DNA from 3 places in the Streptosporangium longisporum genome. Region 1 is predicted to be linked to each of the others. Evidence: riboswitches for the same ligand, from Rfam matches in the RefSeq annotation. Region 1 holds a riboswitch; each other region holds the start of a gene.
The links. A riboswitch is a leader RNA that binds a small molecule or an ion and turns the genes downstream of it on or off. The one in region 1 is predicted to bind S-adenosylmethionine.
Positions count from the first base shown of each region.

Region 2: another riboswitch for S-adenosylmethionine. It lies ahead of ABD832_RS22040 (hypothetical protein); the one in region 1 lies ahead of ABD832_RS12380 (aminotransferase class V-fold PLP-dependent enzyme).
Region 3: another riboswitch for S-adenosylmethionine. It lies ahead of thrC (threonine synthase); the one in region 1 lies ahead of ABD832_RS12380 (aminotransferase class V-fold PLP-dependent enzyme).

Region 1 covers NZ_BAAAWD010000006.1:1,804,046-1,806,302, forward strand. Annotated here, with positions in the region: gene ABD832_RS12380 (aminotransferase class V-fold PLP-dependent enzyme) at 1-844, opposite strand, end outside; SAM riboswitch class IV at 899-1,014, opposite strand; gene ABD832_RS12385 (TerC family protein) at 1,215-2,147, shown strand.
Region 2 covers NZ_BAAAWD010000012.1:183,444-185,700, forward strand. Annotated here, with positions in the region: gene ABD832_RS22040 (hypothetical protein) at 72-1,145, opposite strand; SAM riboswitch class IV at 1,181-1,292, opposite strand; gene ABD832_RS22045 (DUF402 domain-containing protein) at 1,345-1,866, shown strand; gene ABD832_RS22050 (enoyl-CoA hydratase) at 1,944-2,257, opposite strand, start outside.
Region 3 covers NZ_BAAAWD010000014.1:466,426-468,682, forward strand. Annotated here, with positions in the region: gene thrC (threonine synthase) at 1-958, opposite strand, end outside; SAM riboswitch class I at 973-1,113, opposite strand; gene ABD832_RS25455 (S1 family peptidase) at 1,348-2,257, opposite strand, start outside.

The sequences.
Region 1 (2,257 bases):
TCACCGCGCCACCGCCCCGCAGGTACGGCTCGGCGTCGGCCAGCCAGTCCGAGCGGCCGACCAGCGCGCCCGTGCCGAAGGGGGCGTAGAGCTTGTGACCGGAGAAGACCACGTAGTCCAGGTCGAGCGCGGTCAGGTTGAGGCGGCGGTGCGGGACGAGCTGCGCGGCGTCGACCAGGATGCGCGCGCCGTACCGGTGCGCGATGTGGGCCAGCGCGGCGATCGGCCAGAGTTCGCCGGTGACGTTGGAGGCCGCGGTCACCACCAGCAGCGCCGGGCCCTCGATCGAGGACAGCGCCTCGTCGGCGGCGCGGACGGCCTCGCCGGGGAACGCCGGCACCGGCAGCCGCACCGCGCGGTCCCAGGGCAGCAGCGAGGCGTGGTGCTCGGTGTCGAAGACCACCGCGGTGGTCCCCTCGGGCAGGCTCCGGGCCAGCAGGTTGGTCGCGTCGGTGGTGTTGCGGGTGAAGATCACCGAGTCGTGCGGGCGGGCTCCGACGAAGGCGCGCACCGTGTGCCGGGCCTGCTCGTAGCGGGCCGTGGTCAGCTGGGACGCGTACCCGGCGCCGCGGTGGACGCTGGAGTAGGCCGGGAGCGCGGCGGCGACGGCGGCGCTGACCGGCTCCAGACAGGGGGCGCTGGCGGCGTAGTCGAGGTTGGCGTAGCGGACGAGCCTGCCGCCCTTCACCGGGACCTCCAGGTCCGAGCCGAGCACGGCGGGGATCGGCCGTCCGCCGGTCGCGGTGGCCGGCGCCGCGGGGGTGACGGTCGCGTGGGCCGTGCGGGCGTCGTCGGTGGAAGCGGTGAAAGCGGTGGTGGAGGCGAAGATCGTCAGGGTGGACATGCCGGTGCTCCTTCGAGGTCATCGGACCTCGACCCATGAGACATAGGCACCCGAAGCCCGCGCTTGCCCGGCACACCTCGTGCCGGACCAGGTCCTCACCCGGGGCACCCCGCCGCGGACGCGAGGGTTGCCGGCCAGCGAGCCGGGGCTTGTCACTGGCACTCATGACCTACGGGGGAACTATAACCGACGGCCGCCGCCCTTCCGCAAGTCCGGACACGCGCCGCAGGCCGGTACCGGGGGTGACTTTCGACACGGAAGGGCGCGCGAGGAACTCCTGGAGGCTCCCGGTCGTCCAGGGAGTCAACCGAAGAACCGTTCTGGCCGCCGGCCGGCTCTGTTCCCCCACGGGCCGACAAAGGAGGAAGCAATGGACTGGGTGACCAACCCGGAGATATGGATAGGGTTCTTCACCCTTGTCGCTCTGGAGATCGTGCTGGGGATCGACAACATCATCTTCATCTCGATCCTGGTGAGCAGGCTCCCTCCCGAGCAGCGGGACCGGGCGCGCAGGCTGGGCCTCCTCGTGGCCCTGCTCAGCCGCCTCGCCCTGCTGGTGGCCCTCGCCTGGGTGGTGAGGCTCACCGAGCCGTTCTTCGAGGTGTTCGGGCAGGGGATATCCGGGCGAGATCTGATCCTGATACTCGGCGGCCTGTTCCTGCTGGCCAAGAGCGTCCACGAGATGCACGGCAGCCTGGAGGGCGACTCCGGCCACGGCGGGGGCAGGATGGCCTCCTCCTACGCCTCCGTGATCGTCCAGATCATGATCCTCGACATCGTCTTCTCGCTCGACTCGGTGATCACCGCGGTCGGCATGGTGGACGAGCTGGGCGTCATGATCGCGGCCGTCGTCGTCGCGGTCCTGGTGATGCTGTTCGCCTCCGGTCCGATCAGCCGCTTCGTGGACCAGCACCCGAGCATCAAGATGCTCGCGCTGTCCTTCCTGGTGCTGATCGGCGTCGTGCTGATCGCCGAGGGCTTCGAGCAGCACATCCCCAAGGGCTACATCTACTTCGCGATGGCCTTCTCGTTGCTGGTGGAGCTGCTGAACATCCGGATGCGCCGCAAGACGGCGCAGAAGCCGGTCGAGCTGCACTCCCGCTACCAGGCCGAGCCGGACGCCTCCTCGGGGGAGGGCGAGCCGGCCGTGCCGGGGACGCGGGGCCACTCGGAGTCCGCGGCGGAGGCCGGGGCGCGGTCCGGCGCCGGAGCCGGGACGGGAACCGGGGCCGGGAGCGGGTCCGTGACCGGAGCCGAGACCGGGACCGATGTGCGACCGGACGGGACGGATCGTCCCGCGTGAAGCCGGGCGGGCGGCCGGTGGGTGTCCGGCCGGGTGAACGGAGCTGGACGGCCGGGTGAGCGGCGCCGGGTGAGCGGGGTAGGGGGACCGGCCCGGCCCCAGGTGGGGGA
Region 2 (2,257 bases), on a different contig from region 1:
GCGGGACCGGGCGGGGACCTCCCCCGCGGCCGTGGCGGACGCGACCGGGCCGGGGGGCGTGCCGTGCGGGATCAGATGGGGTGCCGTCCCCACACCGGAGCCGTCGTGAGGATCCTGGAGTACCTCGTCTCGGTCCTGGTGGCCGGTCTCCTGCGCGGCGCCCTGGCCCACGGGTCAGCGCCCGAGGCCGTGACCGCCGTCCTGTCCGGCGACCACACGGGCCGTCCGGTGTCGACGAGGACCGCGGAGGTCACGGCCCCCGGGGCGGTGGGGCTCTGTGCCCGCCAGCGTCCCTCGTACCGGTCGATCACCAGGTCGGCGCCGAGGAAGACGACCACGCCCGCCTCGGCGAGTGCGCGGAGTTCCTCCAGGTACGACGCGGGCGAGCCACCGGCGAGATGGTCGGAGAACTCCCGGAACCAGGGGTCGGACACGCCGGCCTCGGCGAGGACGGCGCGGACGGAGAGCAGGGCGAGGACCATGGCGTGGTCGGCGCTGTGCGCCGGGTCGGAGCGCCGTTCCAGGTCGGCGGCGAGGTAGCCGCGCATCCACCTGCGCACCCCCGCCCGGTCGCCGAACCGGATGCCGTGCAGCGGCCGGTCGAGACGGTCGAGGTCGAGCCGGTCGGGGTGCCGGGGGACGGCGGCGCGGACGAGCCTGCGCATCGCGGGGCTGTTCCACTCCTCGGCCGCGAAGGCCTCCTCGAACTCCTCCCAGGTCGACCGCGTCCGCTCCGGGTGGGCGGTGATGAGCTCGTGGTAGTACGCGAAGGCGAGTTCCTTGGCCACCAGGGGCCACAGGTCGCGGCGGAGGTTCCACGGCCCCGTGCCCAGCGTGTCGCGGGTGACGAAGCGCGGCACCGGCGGCTCGGCGCCGCCGAAGGGGTGGGCGAACCCGCGGTGGTGCGGCACGCCGCGCGAGGACCCCACGTGCAGCAGGGGCTCGCGTCCGCCGGGCAGGTAGACCAGCTCCCCGTCGTACCCGCGGGCGAACCGGCCGCCCCTGCCCGAGGTGAGCGGCACCAGCAGGCCGGCCAGGGCCGGCCCCATCCCCTTGACGATCACCGGCTCCCCGGCCGGGACGCCGTCCGGATCGAGGGCGAGGGGTTCGGGATGGTCGGGTTCCGGTGTGGCGCTCTGCGACATGTGGCACTCCCGTACACGTCTCGGCGGCCCGGCGGGGGCCGCGTCCGCGGCACGCCGACCGTGCCGCCGGGTTTTCCCCGGAGGCGCCCCTCGCGACGGAAGGGGCGCCGGTCAGCCGGCCGGGGTCTCACATCGACGCGTTTAACCTATTTAAAAGGTAGGAAATGCATGGATCATTGTCAAGCCCTACTGTCGAAGGATGTCCTACGAGATCGTGAACGTGGTCTACCGCAAGTACGACGGATCGCTGCACTGGCACCACCGCGGCCTGCTGCTCGGCGAGGACGAGCACGGGGTGTGGACGGGCTGCGTGGCCGGTTCCAGCGGCCACAAGGGGGACGGCCCCGCCATCGCCTGGCCGCAGCCCTTCGTGATGCTCTTCCCCCGCGACGCCTGGTGGACGGCCGCCTTCAACGCCGCCCCGAACAAGCACGAGATCTACTGCGACATCTCCACGGTGCCCGAGTGGCGCGACGGCGAGGTCACCATGATCGACCTCGACCTCGACGTGATCCGGACCCGCCGTGACGTGCTCAAGGGCCGCACCAGGCGGATCTTCCTGGACGACGAGGACGAGTTCGAGGAGCACCGGATCCGGTACGCGTACCCGCCCGACGTGGTGCAGAACGCCCGCGACTCGGCCGCCTGGCTGATGAAGGCCGTCACCGCCGGAACCCCTCCCTTCGGCGCCACTCCGCACTGGCTCTCCCTGGTCACCTGAGCCCGCCTGACCCGGCAGAACCCGCACGACCAGACGGGCCCTTCCACATCAAGGGCCCGTCCACGACGAGGGCTCGTCTACAGCGGTGGGAAGGCGGGGGCGCGGCGTTCGACGAAGCTGGCCACGCCCTCCACGAAGTCCGGGCGGGTGAAGGACTCGGCCATCAGGCGCACGGCCGCCGACTCCGAGGACTCCAGGCTCTGCTGCCAGTCGCCCCAGACCTGCCGCTTGATCACCGCCATCGAGGCCGGTGAGCTGTGGGTCGCCAGCTCCCGGGCGTAGGCCATGGTCTCCTCCATCAGGCGCTCCCCGGGCACCGACCGGACGGCCAGCCCCAGCTCGCGTGCCTCGGCCCCGGTGAAGGTACGGCCCGACAGCAGCAGGTCCATGG
Region 3 (2,257 bases), on a different contig from region 1:
CCAGCGACTTGGCGATGGTGTCCGGCTTGACCGGGCGGATCACGTCGTGGCCGGCCTTGTAGGCCGCCGAGACCGGCGAGCACCCCTCGGCCTGGGCGGCGAAGATCTTGTACGGGGTGTCCTCGACGAGCCCGAGCCTGATCAGCTCCTTGAACCCCTTGTCGATCTTCGTGAGCTGGGAGCCCGAGGCCACCGGGACGATGATCTGGTCGGGGATGCGCCAGCCGAGCTGCTCGGCGATCTCGTAGGCCAGCGTCTTGGAGCCCTCGGCGTAGTACGGCCGCAGGTTGACGTTGACGAAGCCCCACTTCTCGCCCAGCTCGTCGCCGATGAGCTCGGAGCAGAAACGGTTCACGTCGTCGTAGGTGCCCTCGATGCCCACCAGCCTGCCGCCGTACACGGAGGCCATGACGATCTTGGCCTGCTCCAGGTTCGAGGGGATGAACACGCAGGAGTCCAGCCCGGCCCGCGCGGCGGCGGCGGCCACGGCACCGGCCAGGTTGCCGGTGGAGGAGCAGGACAGGGTGTGGAAGCCGAAGGTGCGGGCCGCCTCCACGGCGATGGCCACCACGCGGTCCTTGAAGGAGTGCGTGGGGTTGCCCGAGTCGTCCTTCACGTGCAGCGAGCGGATACCGAGCTCGCGCGCCAGGTTCCGGGCGTTCACGAGCTTGGTCCAGCCGGGTGCCATGTTGGGCTTGGTGGCCACGTCGGCCGGGACGGGCAGCAGTGAGCGGTAACGCCAGATGTTGGCCGGCCCCTCGGCGATCTGCTCCCGGGTCACGCGCCCGAAGTCGTAGGCGATCTCGAGGGGCCCGAAACATTCGATGCACGCGAAGCTCGGGCCGAGGTCGTAGCGGGCACCGCACTCGCGACAGGACAGGGCCACGGCGGGGCCGAAGCTCCCACCCGCGTCCTGGTGGGCGAGCGAGGTGATGTTCTCAGTGGTTGCGAGCGCCATGAAGCGAGGCCTTTCCCTCATCTTCGTCTGCGACCACCCTGGTCACAGACCGGAATTGGCACCTGTCCCGGCCGACCTCGTCAGATCACGAGTCTTGAACCGGGAGGGTTGCCGGGGCTTCGCAGGGCCGGTCCCTCCACCCCTCTGGATGAGCACGTATTCAGTTGTCGACCTGATGCGCAGGTCTCCAGCACTCTACCTCGCCACCCCGCCGTCCCGGCAAGCCGTCTCACCGTATGAGACACGTCGTGTTACCTGCCGGACACGGACATCGGCGGCGGCCGGGGGCACCGGCCCTGACACCGGTCCGGGGCCGGGCCGGAACCGTGCCGGAACCGTGCGGGAACACCGGACCGGGGACCGGACCGCCCGGAGGCGGCCGCCGGAGGTCAGGACCCGCTGCGGACCGAGAGCGGGGACGGCGCCCTGAGCCCTATGGTGTAGGCACCGGAACCGGCCACGCTCACCACCCGGTAACGGTAGAAACCGGGCGTCCCGTTGTAGGTGATCTTCTCGTCGGGGCCGGCGCTCCTGGAGGAGGCGACGACCCGCCAGGCGGAGCGGCTCCACTTCTGCAGGTACAGGTCGAAGTCCGCACCGGCGGGGCCGTCCAGGCACCCGAAGTGGTTCCCGGGGATGCCCGCCCGGTAGTAGACGCTCCTGGGGTGGTAGACGGACCTCCCCGCGGCCAGCGCGCCGGTGTAGGTGGTGGGGTAGCCGGTGCAGGTGCCGGTGGTCGGCGGCGGCGGATTGCCCGCCGTGGTCCTCAGGGCCAGGCCGTAGGCGGTGAGGATCTCGCCGACCGGCTGGAAGTAGGTGACGCCGCCGACGGCGCAGTCGCCCGATCCCCCGGAGGTGACGCCCTGGGCCTGGTCGATGGCGATGAACGGTCCGCCGGAGTCCCCGGGCTCGGCGCAGACGCTGGTACGGGTCAGCTGGAAGACGGCGCCCTGGGGGTAGGTGACGCTGGCGTCACGCTGCTGGATGAGACCGCAGTACCAGTCGGTGGTGGAGCCCGAACGGCAGACCGAGGCCCCCTCGATGGCGACCCGGGCCCCGGCGACGGGCACCGTGCCGCCCTCGCCGTTGTCCACACCGGGGACGGCCGTCCAGGCGGCGTTGGTGGCCACCCAGGCGTAGTCGCTGCCCGGGAAGACCGACCCCTGGAAGATCCCCTGGGCCAGGCGGTTGAACCCCAGGGTGGGCGCACCCTGCCTGCCGCAGTGACCGGCGGTGACGAACCCCTGCTGGGTCCCCTTGAGGACGGAGAAGCCGACCGAGCAGCGGTTGACGGTGTTG